One region of the Kitasatospora sp. NPDC005856 genome, then DNA from elsewhere that is predicted to be linked to it. Evidence: riboswitches for the same ligand, from Rfam matches in the RefSeq annotation. Region 1 holds a riboswitch; each other region holds the start of a gene.
The links. A riboswitch is a leader RNA that binds a small molecule or an ion and turns the genes downstream of it on or off. The one in region 1 is predicted to bind cobalamin.
Positions count from the first base shown of each region.

Region 2: it holds a riboswitch for cobalamin, as region 1 does, so the genes downstream of both, ABZ449_RS14170 (iron ABC transporter permease) here and metE (5-methyltetrahydropteroyltriglutamate--homocysteine S-methyltransferase) in region 1, are expected to answer to the same signal.
Region 3: it holds a riboswitch for cobalamin, as region 1 does, so the genes downstream of both, ABZ449_RS15035 (HoxN/HupN/NixA family nickel/cobalt transporter) here and metE (5-methyltetrahydropteroyltriglutamate--homocysteine S-methyltransferase) in region 1, are expected to answer to the same signal.
Region 4: it holds a riboswitch for cobalamin, as region 1 does, so the genes downstream of both, ABZ449_RS14030 (ribonucleoside-diphosphate reductase subunit alpha) here and metE (5-methyltetrahydropteroyltriglutamate--homocysteine S-methyltransferase) in region 1, are expected to answer to the same signal.

Region 1 covers NZ_JBEXWT010000015.1:86,263-90,173, reverse strand. The annotation lists gene metE (5-methyltetrahydropteroyltriglutamate--homocysteine S-methyltransferase) at 1-1,941, opposite strand, end outside; cobalamin riboswitch at 2,120-2,308, opposite strand; gene ABZ449_RS12435 (alpha/beta hydrolase) at 2,498-3,313, opposite strand; gene ABZ449_RS12430 (alpha-hydroxy-acid oxidizing protein) at 3,580-3,911, shown strand, end outside.
Region 2 covers NZ_JBEXWT010000018.1:103,640-107,550, forward strand. The annotation lists gene ABZ449_RS14160 (ABC transporter substrate-binding protein) at 1-598, opposite strand, end outside; gene ABZ449_RS14165 (ABC transporter ATP-binding protein) at 694-1,488, opposite strand; gene ABZ449_RS14170 (iron ABC transporter permease) at 1,503-2,582, opposite strand; cobalamin riboswitch at 2,675-2,824, opposite strand; gene sodN (superoxide dismutase, Ni) at 2,918-3,313, opposite strand; gene sodX (nickel-type superoxide dismutase maturation protease) at 3,551-3,911, shown strand, end outside.
Region 3 covers NZ_JBEXWT010000020.1:67,360-71,270, forward strand. The annotation lists gene ABZ449_RS15025 (hypothetical protein) at 1-414, opposite strand, end outside; gene ABZ449_RS15030 (metalloregulator ArsR/SmtB family transcription factor) at 520-903, opposite strand; cobalamin riboswitch at 985-1,198, shown strand; gene ABZ449_RS15035 (HoxN/HupN/NixA family nickel/cobalt transporter) at 1,229-2,347, shown strand; gene ABZ449_RS15040 (type B 50S ribosomal protein L31) at 2,416-2,664, opposite strand; gene rpmG (50S ribosomal protein L33) at 2,713-2,877, opposite strand; gene ABZ449_RS15050 (aminopeptidase P family protein) at 3,117-3,911, shown strand, end outside.
Region 4 covers NZ_JBEXWT010000018.1:72,092-76,002, forward strand. The annotation lists gene ABZ449_RS14030 (ribonucleoside-diphosphate reductase subunit alpha) at 1-1,248, opposite strand, end outside; cobalamin riboswitch at 1,441-1,573, opposite strand; gene ABZ449_RS14035 (glycosyltransferase family 39 protein) at 1,646-3,313, opposite strand; gene ABZ449_RS14040 (glycosyl hydrolase) at 3,310-3,911, opposite strand, start outside.

The DNA of each region.
Region 1 (3,911 bases):
GACGCCGGAGGTGGCGAGGCGGAAGGCCTCGGTGGCCCAGGCCAGGTAGTGCGGGCGGGCGGCGGCCCGCAGCGGGAGGGTCTCGCGCAGGGCCGGCTCGTCGACCTGGACGACGACGGCGCCGGCGGCCTCCAGGTCGGTGACCTCGTCGCGCAGGGCGAGGGCGACCTGGCGGGCGGTGTCGGCGAGCGGCTGGTCGTCGCGGACGAAGGACCAGGCGAGCATGGTGACCGGGCCGGTGAGCATGCCCTTGACCGGGCGGTCGGTGAGGTCCTGGGCGTAGCGGAACCAATCGGCGGTCATCGGGTGGGGGCGGGAGATGTCGCCGGCGAGGACCGGGGGTCGCACGTAGCGGGTGCCGTAGGACTGGACCCAGCCGTGCCGGGTGGCGAGGTATCCGGTGAGCTGTTCGGCGAAGTACTGGACCATGTCGTTGCGTTCGGGCTCGCCGTGGACGAGGACGTCCAGGCCTGCCTTCTCCTGGTAGGAGATGACGTCGCGGACTTCGGCCTCCATCCGCTCCCGGTACGCGGCCGCGTCGATGCGGCCCGCGGTCAGGTCAGCCCGGGCGAGGCGCAGGTCGGTGGTCTGCGGGAAGGAGCCGATGGTGGTGGTCGGCAGCAACGGGAGTCCGAGGCGGGCACGCTGGGCCTCGGCGCGCTGCGGGTAGGCCTGGGCGCGGCGGGCTTCGGCCTCGGTGACGGCTGCGGCGCGGGCGCGCACGGCCGGGTCGCGGGTGATCGGTGAGGTGGCGCGGGACGCGAGGTCGGCGCGGTTGGCGGCGAGTTCGGCGGTGACGGCGCCGGTACCCTCGCGCAGGCCGCGGGCGAGCAGGGCGGCCTCGGTGGCCTTCTGCTTGGCGAAGGCGAGCCAGCGGGCGATCTGCGGGTCGATGTCGCGTTCGAGAGTGGCGTCGATCGGCACGTGCAGCAGGGAGCAGGACGGCGCGACGTCCACGGTGCCGGCGAGACCGAGCAGGGTCGCCAGGGTGGCCAGCGACCTCTCCAGGTCGTTGATCCAGATGTTGCGCCCGTCGACCACGCCGGCGACCAGCCGCTTGCCGGGCAGCCCGCCGACGGCGGCGAGGTCGTCGAGGTTGGCGGCGGCCGGGCCGGTGAAGTCCAGCGCCAGGCCCTCGATCGGAGCCTTGGCGAGGACGGGCAGGGCGTCGCCGAGGCGGTCGAAGTAGCTCGCGACCAGCAGCTTCGGCCGGTCGGCGAGGGCGCCGAGGGCGCGGTAGGCGCGGGCGGCGGCGTTGAGCTCGGCCGGGGTGCGGTCCGGTACCAGGGCGGGCTCGTCCAGCTGCACCCAGGTGGCGCCGGCGGCCTTGAGGTCGGCGAGCAGCCGTGCGTAGACGGGCAGCAGCCGGTCGAGCAGGGTGACCGGCTGGAAGTCTGCGGCCACACCGGGGGCGGGCTTGGCGAGCAGCAGGTAGGTCACCGGGCCGACCAGCACCGGCCGGGCGTCGTGGCCGAGTGACAGTGCTTCGGTCAGCTCGCCGACGGCCTTGGCGGGGTTCGCGGCGAAGACGGTGTCCGGCCCCAACTCGGGCACGAGGTAGTGGTAGTTGGTGTCGAACCACTTGGTCATCTCCAGTGGCGCGAGGTCCTGGGTGCCGCGCGCCATGGCGAAGTAGCCGTTCAGCGGGTCGGCGTCGACCGCCGCGCGGTGGCGGGCGGGGACGGCGCCGACGGCGAGAGTGGTGTCCAGCATGTGGTCGTAGAGCGAGAAGTCACCGGTCGGCACCTCCTCGATGCCGGAGTCGGCGAGCTGCTGCCAGTTCCCGCGGCGCAGGCCGGCGGCCGTGGCGAGCAGTGCCTCGGCGGTGACCGTGCCCTTCCAGTAGCCCTCGATCGCCTTCTTGAGCTCGCGGCCCCGGCCCTGACGGGGGTAGCCGTACACGGTGGCGAGGGTTGCCGCGGATGCGGACGTCGTGGTCAAGGGACTCTCCTTCGCGAGTCTGTCTCCTCAGGAATCCGGAGACGGCACGAAGGCGGGAAGGGATGACGAAACCGGGCAGCGGCCGCAGTGAAGGTACGGTCCTGGTCCGCCTGGTATGGTCGCCGACCCGCCCTCGAGGTCACCGGATGGCCGCGCGCGTTCGGTCGCGTGCGGGCAGTGGCAGGTCTTCGGACTCGCGGGCACACCCGCCCTCTCGAAGGCGGACACCTACTGGCCGTCGCTTCCCAGACCCGGCCGGGCCCAGTGCGTATGACGGCGGTCGTTCCCACTCACCGCTGCGGGGCAGTCCCGGATTCCCACCGGGTTCCCTCTTACGACGCGCCTGCCTGGCGGACAGGGCGAACCAGCTGCCAGGCCAGCCTAGAGGAAGAACACCGGCTTCCGGCCGAGGAACCGCTCGATCGTCCGGATACTGAGACATCGTTGAAGATCACGCCCGACCGGCTGCCCCGTGGTCAAGGTGGCGTCACGTATCGCAAGGACAGCCGGAGATCATCCCTTGTCTGCCGGGCCGTGCTCTGACCGGGGCCAGGGGTCAGCCTCCGGAGCCCACCGAGTCGGCGAAGGCGACCAGCCGCGCGCTGACGGCCTCGGGCTGGTCGACGTGGGCGGCGTGGCCCGCGCCGTCGAAGACCGTGGAGGTGGCCCCGGGGTTGAGGGCGGCGGTGGCGGCGGCGTGCTCGGCAGGCCAGAACTGGCTCTCGGCGCCCGCGGTGATCAGCACCGGGACCTCGGCGCGGGCGACGACGTCGCGCCAGTCCTGGCGGGAGTGGTCGAGCAGTAGCGGGTGGGTGTCAGGGGTGATCAGGATCTCGGCTCCACGCCCGTCGGCCGCCTTGATCGCGGCGTCGAGATCGGCCGGGTCACGCCAGGGACGGCCGTGGCCGGTGGCGAACCAGTCCGGCGTTGTGAAGAAGGTGCCGAGGTTCTCCTCGGTGAGGCCGTAGAAGCCGTACGGCCAGTCGGCGCTGTTGACCATCCTCGGGGTCTGGTCGACCGTGGCGATCCCGGCGAGGCGTCCGGTGCCGAAGAGGCTGACGTAGGCCCAGATCGTGTTGGCGCCCATGGACTGGCCGACGGCGACGACGTCACGCAGGTCGAGGGCGGTGATCAGGTCGTCCAGGTCCTTGCCGTGCCGGGAGAGCCGCTGCCCCCAGGAGGGCCGGTCGGACTGCCCGTGCCACCGCCGGTCCAGGGAGATCACCCGGCGGCCCGCCTCGCGCAGAGGCGCCCACTGCAGCGCCCAGTCGTCGGCCGGCGCGCCGTAGCCGGGGACGAGCAGCACGGGCCGGCCCTCGCCCTCGTCGTAGTAGTGCAGCTGCACGCCGTCGTTTGTGGTGATCCGGGGCACGGGGTCTCCTTGCAGGAGGAGCGGTCGCTGGACTGGTTCATCGTGCGAGGGTGCGAATCGGTGCCCTTCGCGACGCACGCGGGATTCATCCGATCGGCGGAGTCGCCGGGGCCGCCGCCGGGGGCCGTTTGTCGCCACCGACAATTCGCCGCCCGTACCTACTGGCCCCGAGCACATGGTTCCCGCGCACCCCGGGCGGCACGGTGGGAGTGCGGCTTGGGGGACGGCCCCCAGGCCGCCCATGGTGAGAGGAACGGAGACAGGCGATGGATGTGAACTCCCAGGGGCAGTTCGGGGACTTCCAGAACGAGATCTACTTCGACGGGCTGTCGGGCGTGCTGCCGACGATGCCGATGGCCTTCGCCGAGCTGGAGGCTCGGGCACAGGCCGCACTGCCGCCGTCGGTGCTGTCGTACGTGGCCGGCGGCGCCGGGGACGAGTCCACCCAGCGGGCGAACGTCACCGCGTTCGAGCGGTACGGCCTGGTGCCGCGGATGATGGTCGGCGCCACCGAGCGGGACATGAGCGTCGACCTGTTCGGCCTGCGACTGCCGTCGCCGCTGCTCATGGCGCCGGTCGGGGTGATCGGCCTGTGCGC
Region 2 (3,911 bases), on a different contig from region 1:
CGGCGATCCGCGCCTTGAAGTCCGCGATCAGCTTGTCGGAGCGGTCCTTGACGTCGAAGATCGCGCCGAGGTTGGCCAGGTCGGTGTAGAGCGCCTCCAGCGGGTCCATCACGCCGCGCTCGGTGCCCCTGCCGCTGCGGCAGGACTCGCTGAGCACGTACGAGTCGACACCGAGCGCCTTGAAGGCCTGGGGGGTGACGCCGGTGCCCTCGTCGAAGCCGTAGTGCCAGCCGGCGAAGACCAGGTCGGCCTTGGCGTCCAGGGCGATCTCCTTGGTGATCCGCTGCTCGGAGAGCCACTTCGTCTGCTGGTAGCCGTCCTTCCAGGCCACCTGGTCGATCTTCCCCTTGTCGTCGGGCATCACGTAGCCGGCCATCCGGTCGGCGAGGCCGAGCGAGAGCATCAGTTCGGTGATGTTGACGTCGTTGGTCACCACCCGGGCGGGCTTCTGCGCGAAGGTGAGCCGCTGGCCGCAGTTCTCCACCGTCACCGGGTAGTGGGCGGAGGAGGTGGCGCTCTCCTTCGGCGCGATCTCGGCGCCGCAGGCGGTGAGTCCGAGGACGAGCAGGGCGGCGGTGGCAACGGCCTTGGTGCGCACGGGGGTTCCTTCGCGGTCGGTCGGGGTCGGTCGGGGTCGGTCGAGGTCGTTCGAGGTCGTTCGGGGTCGTCCGGAGTCGGTCGGGGTCGGTCGGGTCAGGGGAGGCGGTCGAACAGCAGCTGGAGGGCGCCGGTCTCCGGGTGCCGCACCGGGGTGGCGCGGACGCCGAACACCTCGGCCAGCAGGGCGGGGCGGAGCACCTCGTGGGGCGGGCCGGAGGCGACGATCCGGCCGGCCCGCAGCACGTGGAGCAGGTCGCAGTGGCCGGCCGCCAGGTTGAGGTCGTGCAGCGCGGTGAGCACCGTCGGGCCGGCCTCCCGGGCGAGCGCCAGCACCTCCAACTGGTGGGCGATGTCCAGGTGGTTGGTGGGTTCGTCCAGCACCAGCAGGCGCGGCTCCTGGACCAGCGCGCGGGCGAACAGCACCCGCTGCTTCTCACCCCCGGACAGGCTGAGGAAGCCCCGTTCGGCGAGGTGCCCCGCCCCGACCTTGCGCAGTGCCTCGGCGCAGCGCTGCTCGTCCCCGTCGGACGGGGCGCCGAAGCCGCGGCGGTGCGGCAGCCGGCCCATGGCGACCACCTCGGCCACGGTGAAGTCGAACCCGGCGGAGTGCTCCTGGGTCAGCGCGGCCACCCGGCGGGCGGTGTCGCGGGCGGTGAGGGCGTGCAGGTCGTCGCCGGCCAGCCGGACCACGCCGCCGGCCGGCCTCAGCACCCGGTAGACGCAGCGCAGCAGGGTCGACTTGCCGCTGCCGTTCGGGCCGATCAGCCCGACCACCTGCCCGGCGGCGGCCGTCAGGCTCACCTCGTGGATCAGCCGGGTGCCGGCCAGTTCCACCGAGACGGCGTCGACGGCGAGGTCCTGGCCCCGCGCCGGGACCGGTCCGGTCACGTCGGTCGCGTCGGTCACCGGGTACCTCCGAAGGCCTGGCCGCGGCGGCGCATCATCAGCAGGAAGGCGGGCACGCCGAGCACCGCGGTGAACACCCCGACGGGCAGTTCGGCCGGCGCCAGCAGGGTGCGCGAGGCGATGTCCACCCAGACCAGCAGCAGCGCCCCGGCGAGCGGCGCGATCACCAGCACCCGGCGGTGCCCGGCGCCGACCAGCATCCGCGCCACGTGCGGCACCAGCAGCCCGACGAAGCCGATCGCCCCGCTGACCGCGACCACGGTGCCGGTGACGGCGGCGGTCACCACGAACAGCTCGCGGCGCAGCCGGCCCGGGTCCACGCCGAGCGAGGCGGAGGTCTCGTCGCCCATGGCGAGTGCGTCCAGCCGCCCGGCGGCGCAGGCCAGGTGGGCGAGGCCGGCCAGCACCGTGACGGCGGCGATCGGCACCGAGCCCCAGGTGGCGCCGCCGAGGCTGCCGAGCAGCCACATCATGGCGTCCCGGGCGGCCTCGCCGCGGTCGGCGGCGAAGACCATCAGGGTGGTGGCGGCGGAGAAGCCGTAGGACAGGGCGGTGCCGGTGAGCACCAGGCGCAGCGGGGTGAGCCCGTGCGCGGTGCGGGCGGCGAGGTAGACGAGCGTCATCGCGGCCAGGGCGGAGCCGAAGGCGGAGACGGAGATCGCCCACACCCCGAGCGCGGCGAAGGCGCCGAACAGCAGGACGGCGTTGGCGCCGACGGCCGCGCCGGAGGAGATGCCGAGCACGAAGGGGTCGGCCAGCGGGTTGCGCACCAGGGCCTGGACGGCGACCCCGCAGGCGGCCAGCCCGGCGCCGACCACGGCGGCCAGGACGGTGCGCGGCAGCCGGATCTCCCAGACGATCGCGTACGCGGACGCCTCGTCCGCGTCCAGCCGGCCGCCCGTCAGGCCGGCGCCCAGCAGTCGCAGTACGCGGGGCAGGCCGAGTTCGGAGGAGCCGAGGGCGACCCCGCAGACCAGAGACAGCAGCAGGGCGGCGCCGAGGCCGACGGCGAGCGGGACGGTGGGTATGCGACGAGCGGGCGGGCCGACTGCACGGTCGACGGGTGCGCGGTTCACGGGTGCGCCTTGCCTCGGGCCGAGGGTGCGCCGGGGCGGGCGCCGGCCGCGGGCGTGGCGGGGCGCCGTTCCCCTCGCAGTCCGCGGCGAGTTGTCGGGAGTTCGGCGGCCGAGGGCGATCGGGCTGGCGCGGCCGTACGGGCTGGTACGGGCCGTGCTCACCGTTGCGGGTCAGCGCCGGATTCACACCGGACTTCCCCCTCGGACGCCCTGGCAGCATAACAGCCACTCAGGGCAGGCAACCCTTACCGGGTTCGGGCGTGGCGGGTCGTGGACGCGCGACCGCCCCCGGCCGGCGGTGCGGACGGGGGCGGTCGGGTGGCGACGCGTCAGGCTCAGGCCTGCTTGGTCTCCCAGAAGATCTTGTCGACCTCGGCGATCAGGTCCAGCAGGGCCTGGCCGGTGGCCGGGTCGGTGGACGCCTTGGCGGCCGAGGCGGCCTTCAGGGTGTCGTTGATCAGCTGGTGCAGCTGCGGGTACTTCTCGAAGTGCGGGGCCTTGAAGTAGTCGCTCCACAGCACCGAGATGTGGTGCTTGACGGCCTCGGCGCGCTGCTCCTTGATGATGACGGCGCGGGCGCGGAAGTGCGGGTCCTCGTTGGCCTGGTACTTCTCCTGGGTGGCCTTGACCGACTCGGCCTCGATCCGGGCCTGCGCCGGGTCGTACACGCCGCAGGGCAGGTCACAGTGGGCGTGGGCGGTGGCACGCGGTGCAAACAGACGAGAGAACATGGGAGTCCTTCCTTAGATCGTCTTCCCGCGCCCGAGATTACCCTTCCGGCCTCCCGGTTTCGCGATCGGGCGGTGGGCCTAGGGCGAAAGACGGACCAGGAACCGGGGTAATCCGGACATCGGACCGGTGACGGTCCGTACGGCAGACTGTGGGCGGACGGATCGGGAGGAGGAGTCGTGGCGCGGAGCACGCGACCGGAGGGCGCCGGAGCCGGGGGGCGCGAGCGCCGTGGTGCGCTGCCGTTCGGGCTGGTCGACGTGGCGGGGCCGTCGATGGTCCCCACCCTGCGCGAGGGCGACCAGCTGTTGGTCCGCTACGGCGCGCCGGTCCGGCCGGGTGCGGTGGTGCTCTTCCGGCACCCCTTCCAGCAGGACCTGCTGGTGGTGAAGCGGGCCGTCGGGCGCCGGGCCACGGGTTGGTGGATGCTCTCCGACAACCGTCCGGTGGACAGCGACAGCCGCAGCTACGGCGCCGTGCCGGACGAGCTGGTGCTCGGCCGGGCGCTGCTGCGGCTGCGCCCGAGCCCGGTCTGGCTGGCGCCGGGGCGCCGGCTGGAGCGGCTGCTGCTCACCCCGCGGCTGGCCCGGGTGCCGGGCC
Region 3 (3,911 bases), on a different contig from region 1:
GGTGAGTTCGTTGCGGGACAGGCCGGCCGAGCTGACCGTGTCGCCGGTGGACTCGGTCACCAGGCGGTTGTAGCCGGCGCCGTGCGGGAGGACGACGAGGCGGGCGTCCAGCCGGTGCATGGAGGAGTGGACGGCGCAGGCGACGGCCAGGTCGAAGCGGCGGCGGACGGCGTCCTCCCAGTCCAGCACGGTGAAGCCGGGCAGGCCGTGCAGGTACGCGTCCAGGGCGCGGTCGGCGAAGGCGGAGCCGGGGTTGACGGTGAAGTAGCGCTCGACGCCGTCCGGGTGCAGCAGGGTGAGGACGTCCAGGACCCGGGTGGCCGAGGTGAGGGTGCGGGCGACCGCCAGCACGCGGGCCCTGACCGGTCGGGTGTTCCACCGGTCGGCGGGCCAGGCGTGGGGGTGGGACGGCACACCATGATCGTACTCACCCGCTCCGGCCGCGGCGCGGTTCCGAGTGCCGGTCAGGGGATCGGCGGGCCGGCGGGTCGGCCGGTGGCCGTGGATGGGGCCCGCGGGTCAGCCGGTGGCCGCGGTGGGCTCGTGGTGTTCGGCGGCGGCGCACTCGTCGAGGAGGGGGCGCATGGCCTCGTCCACGAGCCGGTAGCGCACCACTCGTCCGTCCCGGTCGCCGGTGACCACGCCGGCCGTGCGGAGCAGCCGCAGGGCCTGGGAGACGGCGGGGTCGCGCATGCCGGTGGCGACCGCGAGGTCGGTGACGGCGAGCGGGCCGGCCCGGTGGAGGGCGAGCAGCAGGGCGAGCCGACCTGGGTCGGCGAGCAGGGAGAACCGCTCGGCCCAGGACCGGACGTGGGCCGGGTCGCCGATCGCGGCGATGGCCTCGCAGACCCGGTGTCCGTCGATGGTGCGGTGGTCCGCGCGGTCGGCCGGTACGAGATGCATGGGGGCATTCTCGCAGGCGGTGGCCTGTGATCCTGGACACCTGCGCAGGTGCGCAGCCTTGCACGCGTGAGGCGCGGCCCCTACGGTGTTCCCCGCCGTGGTGCTCGGGAAGACCGGTGACGGACCCTCAGGGGTCCCAGCCCGGAGCGGCCCTCGCCACTGTGATCGGGTCGTTCCTTCGTCCGCGGAGGAGCGTCGGCCGTACCCAGCGAGCCACTGGGCGCCTCGTGCGCCTGGGAAGGCGGGTACGGGCGTCCCGTAAGCCAGGAGACCGGCCACGGCATCTCACGAGGTTTTCCACGAGGTGCTGGAGCGTGATCCGCAGATGACCCTGCCCGAAACCGTTGCCGCCGGGGCGAAGCCGGCCCCCTCCGTGCTGCCCAGCTTCAAGTGGCGGCGCGAGGACACCATCCGTACGGCCGGGCTGATGGCGGTGATCGTGGCCATGCACGTGGTGGCCTTCGGCACGCTGATCTTCCTGGTCGCACCCGAGAAGTACGCGGTCGGTACCCAGGTCTTCGGGGTGGGCCTGGGTATCACCGCGTACACCCTCGGCATGCGCCACGCCTTCGACGCCGACCACATCGCGGTGATCGACAACACCACCCGCAAGCTGATGGCGGACGGCAAGCGGCCCGTCTCGGTGGGCTTCTGGTTCGCCCTCGGGCACTCCTCGATGGTGGTGCTGATGGCCGCCCTGGTGGCGGGCGGCGCGCAGCTGGCGGACACGCTGATGGACGACGAGTCGACCACCCACAAGTGGCTCGGCATGGTCGGGACGACCACCTCCGGCGTGTTCCTCTACCTGATCGGCGCGCTCAACCTGGCGGCGCTGCTGGGCATCCTCAAGGTGTTCCGTTCGATGCGGGCCGGGCAGTTCGACGAGAAGGAGCTGGAGTCGCACCTCGACTCGCGCGGCTTCATGGCCCGGGTGCTGAACCGGGCGACCCGTTCGATCACCCGGCCGGGGCAGATGTTCCCGGTGGGCATGGTGCTGGGCCTGGGCTTCGACACCGCGACCGAGGTCACCCTGATGGTGATGGCCGGTTCGGGCGCGGCCTCCGGGCTGCCCTGGTACGCGATCGCCTGCCTGCCGCTGCTGTTCGCGGCCGGGATGAGCCTGTTCGACACCCTGGACGGGACGTTCATGAACTTCGCGTACCAGTGGGCCTTCGCCAACCCGGTGCGCAAGGTGTACTACAACCTGACCATCACCGGCCTGTCGATCGCGGTGGCCTTCATTATCGGCACCATCGAGCTGGTCGGGGTGCTGCACGAGAAGCTCGATCTGACCGACCCGGTCACCGGGTTCATCGCCGACATATCGCTGGACAACGTCGGCTACGCCATCGCCGGGCTGTTCGTGGTGGTCTGGGCGGTGGCGATCGGCTACTGGAAGCTCGCCCGGGTCGAGCAGCGCTGGACACCGGACCAGGAGGCCTGAGCACGCGGAACGCGCCGAACGGCGCCGCCCCCGAAAATCCGGGGCGGCGCCGTTCGGCGCGTTCGCGGTCAGTGCCGGTCGCCGTAGCGGCGGCGGAACTGCTCGACCCGCCCGGCGGTGTCCAGCACCCGGGACTGGCCGGTGTAGAAGGGGTGGCTCGCCGAGGAGATCTCGACGTCGATCACCGGATAGGTGTCGCCGTCCTCCCACTCGACCGTGCGGTCACCGGTCACGGTGGAGCGGGTGAGGAAGGCGAGGCCGCCGACCTTGTCGCGGAAGACGACCGGACGGTAGGCGGGGTGGATTCCGGACTTCATGGGGGACTCCTCTCGGGTCGGGGTTCGGCGCTCCTCGCGGGTCGGGGTTCAGCGCTCCTCGCGGAAGTCGACGTGCCGGCCGGCGGCCGGGTCGTACTTGCGCAGGACCAGCCGGTCCGGGTCGTTGCGGCGGTTCTTGCGGGTCACGTACGTGAAGCCGGTGCCGGCGGTGGAGCGGAGCTTGGTCACCGGGCGCAGTTCGCTGCGGGCCATCGGGCGTCCTCCTGGGGCTGGGGTGTCGGACCTCGGGCGTCGGATCGAAACCGTACACCGAAATGGATGTCGTTTTCGTCTTCTCGCCATTCGCCCCAACGCGGGCCCGGTCCGGTCCATTCCCGGATGACGGCGCGAGGGGGCGGCGCGGTCGCGCAGGGGGGCGCGCAAGGGGTATTGGGGGTTCTGTCGGGGGTGCTCGGCGGGCGCTTCGGGCCGGGGGTTCGTAGGCTCGACGCATGGCGGATGCGTACGCGGGGCGGCGGGAGCGGGTGAGGGAGCACTGCAGTGCGGCCGGGGCCGATGCGGCGCTGATCACCCGTGCGGCGAACGTGCGGTACCTGACGGGCTGCGCGCCCTGCGGGGCGAGCCTGCTGCTGACCAGGGAGCGGGCGCTGCTCGCGCTTCCGGACGACCTGCCGCCGGACGATTCGGGGGAGCACCTGATCGCCCCGGACGTCACCCGGCTGCCGGTGGCGTCCGGGTCGGACACCGCGCTGGCCGCCGCGGCCGCCGCCGCGCGGTCCGGGGTGGCGGGCCTGGCGGTGGAGGAGCACGACCTGACCGTCAGCCGGCACCGGGCGGTGGGGGGCCTGGCCGAGGGGGCCCGGCTGGTGGACCTCGGACAGACGGTCGAGCGGCTGCGGGTGATCAAGGACGAGCGCGAGATCGCCGACCTGCGGATCGCGGCCGAGATCGCCGACCAGGCGCTGGGCGAGTTGCTGGAGTCGATCCTGGTGGGCCGCACCGAGCGACACCTGGCGATGGAGCTGGAGCGCCGGATGATCGACCACGGCGCCGACCGGGCGGCCTTCCCGGTCTCCGTCGGCACCGGCGGCCACTCCGGCCAGCCCGCCCACCAGCCGACCGACCGCCGGGTGGAGGAGGGCGACTTCCTGACCGTGGTGATGGGCGCCCAGTACCGCGGCTACGGCGTCTCCACCGCCCGCACCTTCGTGATCGGGGCGGCTCCCGCGCCCTGGCAGGTGGAGCTGCACCGGCTGGTCTTCCGGGCTCAGCGGGCCGGGCGGGAG
Region 4 (3,911 bases), on a different contig from region 1:
GGCGCGGTTGGAGGCGTCCTTGAAGGTCATCCAGCCGTTGCCGGTCTGCGCGAGGGTGCGCATCATGCGGGCGTACAGGGTCTGCGCCGGGATGGTGCGCACGGCCTTGCCGGCCAGCTCGGCCTTGCGGTAGGCCTCGTCGAACTCCTCGCCCCACAGGTCGACCAGCTCGGGCACGTCGGCCGGGGAGAACAGCGACCAGTCCTGGTCGGCGTTGACCCGGCGCATGAACTCGTCCGGGATCCAGTGCGCCAGGTTGAGGTTGTGGGTGCGGCGGGCCTCTTCGCCGGTGTTGTCGCGGAGCTCCAGGAACTCCTCGATGTCGGCGTGCCAGGTCTCCAGGTAGACGCAGGCCGCGCCCTTGCGGCGGCCGCCCTGGTTGACGGCGGCGACCGAGGAGTCGAGGGTGCGCAGGAACGGCACGATGCCGTTGGACTTGCCGTTGGTGCCGCGGATCAGGCTGCCGCGCGAGCGGATGCGCGAGTAGGACAGGCCGATGCCGCCGGCGTGCTTGGACAGGCGGGCGATCTGCGCGTAGCGGTTGTAGATCGAGTCCAGGTTGTCCAGCGGCGAGTCGAGCAGGTAGCAGCTCGACATCTGCGGGTGGCGGGTGCCGGAGTTGAAGAGCGTCGGCGAGGAGGTCAGGTACTCCAGGCGGCTCATCAGGCCGTACAGCTCGGCCACCTCGCGCACCGACTGCTCGCTGTCGCCGACCGCCAGGCCGCACGCGACGCGGAGCAGGAAGTGCTGCGGGGTCTCGATCACCTTGCGGGTGATCGGGTGGCGCAGCAGATAGCGGGACTGCACGGTGCGCAGGCCGAAGTACTCGAAGCGGTCGTCGCCCGCGGTGTCGATCAGCGCGTCCAGGGCGGCGGCGTGCTTGGCGACGAAGGCCGCGGTGGTGTCGCCGATCAGGCCCTCGGCGTGGCCGACGGCGATCGAGGCGGAGAAGGACACCGAGCCCTGGCTGTTCGCCTCGTCGACGATCTCCAGGGCGAGCAGGCGGGCGGCGAGCTTCGAGTACTGGGGGTCCTCGGCGATCATCGACGCGGCGGCGTCCACGGCCAGCCCGCGCAGCTCGGCGAAGTCCGAGCCGGCGTGGCGGCCGCGCAGCGCGGCGGCGGCGACATGGCCGGGGTCGACCTCGGTGAGGTCGGTGCTGCGATCGGTGAGCAGCCGCAGCAGGGCACCGCCGGGGTCGGAGACCGTCGGGTCGGTGAAGGCGGTACCGGTGCCCTGGGCGGGCAGGGTGGCTGAGGCGGCGATGGTCAAGGCGCTCTCTCCTGGCGGCGATCGGCGGCGGTGATCGGGGGCCACCGGGCCGATCGGGGCAGGGGAGCACGGCACGAACGCAGACGGCGTCGCGCGACGGTGACTCCCCGGCCCGCCCGCGAGGCCCGGAGGGGTACTGCTCGTGCCGGCGCGGCCTCTGCGGGAGGGCCGTGGCGCACGCTGTTCGGCAGGTCATCGGACTCGCGGTACGGCTGCTGGAGCCGCCCGCACACCGCTGCGGGGCAGTCCCGGATTCGCACCGGGTTCCCCTGCATCGACAGCAGAAGCGAGCATACATGTTGTGCCGCCTCACTGCGGCGGCACCATATGTTGTGCCTGTCGTGTCGCGGATGTGCGTGGGCCGGGCGGCGGGTCAGTGCTTGAGATAGACCTTGTACGTACTCGAATCGCCGGTCGGCGAGGTGAACTGGGCGACCAGCCGGTAGTGCCCGGCGGTGGTCAGGGCCTCGCTCAGGGCCCGGTCGGTGGCCCTCGGCGCGGTGCTGTCGAGGACGACCATCGTGAACCAGCCGTCCCGGATCGCGGCCACGCTGCCGTCGTCGCCGTGGTGCTGGACGCCGGCCCCGTCGCGGTACTCCGTGCCGGTGTGCGCGGAGACCCACTGCTCGGGCTTGGAGACGCTGCCGAGGTAGTACTCGGCGAGTCCGTCGACCTCGGTGAGATAGCGGCCCTGGGGCTGCGTGTGGGCCCGCAGGACGGCCAGCAGGCGGCCGGAGTCGGGCCCGTTCTGGTAGCGCAGTGCGGACTGCTCCAGGCCGAGGGCGAGCAGGGCGACCCAGACCAGGATGCCGAGCTGGGGATGGCGGAAGTGGGCGCCCACCAGCCGGGTCAGGCCGACCCCGGCGAGCGGGGCGGCGAGCAGCATGCCGTAGCCGAGGTGGCGGAACAGCGCGCCGGAGGTGCCCGTCCACAGGTGGGCGGCGGGGATCAGCAGGGAGGTGACGGTCAGGGTGGCCCCGAGCAGGGCGCGCAGGCCCCGGGTGGTGGGGACGGCGTCCTTCTCCGGCGCGTCGTGCTCGTTCATCTGTTCGCGGCGCGCGTAGGCGATGGTGCCGGCCACTGCGAGGGCGGTGAAGAGGCCGGCCCACCGGAGCGTGGCGAGCAGGATCGAGCCGGCCGAGCCGGGGGCGTTGCCGTGGGAGGGCGACCATCCGGCGACCTTGCCGAGGATGCCGTACGGGAGCAACAGGACGAAGGTGCCGAGGGCCGCCAGCAGCGCGCGCAGGGCGGCCGGCCCGGCCCGGTGGTACGGCCGGGCGCAGGCGAAGGCGAGGGCCACCAGGGCGGGGACGGCGAAGGCCGCGGAGTAGGCCACGGCGCAGGCCAGCGCCGTGGGCGGGGCAGCGAGCAGGGCCAGGGCCGGATGCCGTCTCGCGGTGAACACCGTGGTCCAGGCCGCGAGGGCGACCAGCAGGACGGCGAGGGACTCGGGCGCGGCGTAGAAGCCGACCACGACGGTGGACTGGAGGACGGCGTACACGGCGATGGCGCAGATGGCGACCCGCTCGTTGAACAGCCGCCGGGTCAGCGAGTACAGCAGCACGGTGGTGAGCAGCGCGAAGCCGAGGCTGAGCAGCCGGGCGCCCCAGATGCCGTTGGCGTCGGCGGCGGCGCCGGCCAGTGGCGGGTAGAGCCAGGGTGAGCCGTGCACCCGGTCGACCAGGTCGGTGGTGACGGGGGTGCCGTGCAGGAGGTGGGCCAGCTGCTGGCGCCCGGCGACCATGGCGGCGGCCTCGTCGGGGTGCGCGGCGGCCAGCAGGCGCAGCGAGAGCGCGGCCTGGACGGTCAGGACGGCGCCCAGCAGGCCGAGGGCGATCCGGCGGCGGCGGGGGCTGGCGCCCGGGTCCCAGCCGATCGCGGGGACCTGCGGGATGGTGTACGGGGCCAGCTCGACGCCGCCGGGGTTGTCGACGGGCACGGGCGTACGGCGCGTACGGGGTTCCGGGCCGTCCGGCGGGGGGACGTCCGACACCGGGTCGGCGGGGTGGTCCGGGGTGGGGGAGAGGTCGCTGTTCATCATGGGTTCCGGATGTCGAAGCCGTAGCGGGGGGCGGACACCCGCTTCTTGAAGGCGGCGAGGGTGTCCGGAACGGTCTCGACCCGCCAGTCCGCCCGCTTGATCATGTTGAACCAGATGAAGCCGACGATGTCGTCGTGCGCCTCCATCCCGGAGTACAGCTGGTCGACGAAGGCCTGTTGGTGCCTGCCTTGCTCGGCGGCGGTCTCGCTGATGAAGAAGGGCTTGTTGCAGAAGGTGCGGATCTCGGCCATGGTCGGGCCGTACAGGGCCTCGAAGGTCTTGGGGCCGTCGTTGGTGAAGTAGCCGGTCATGCCGGCCCAGTCGACGTAGGTGTCGCCGGGGTAGTACGGCGCCAGGCGGGTGTTGGGCGCGGGGACGGTGATGTTGGGGCTCCAGACCCAGATCACGTTGGTGGCGCCGGCCTGGTCGAAGATGTCGTGGACGTGGCGCCAGGCGGCCACGAAGTCCTCGGGGGTGGCGGCCTGACGGCCCCACGGGTACCAGTCGCCGTTCATCTCGTGGGCGATGCTGATGGCGATCGGCAGGTTGAGCTTGGCGACGGACTTGGCGACGCCGCGCACGTAGTCGTCGGTGTCGC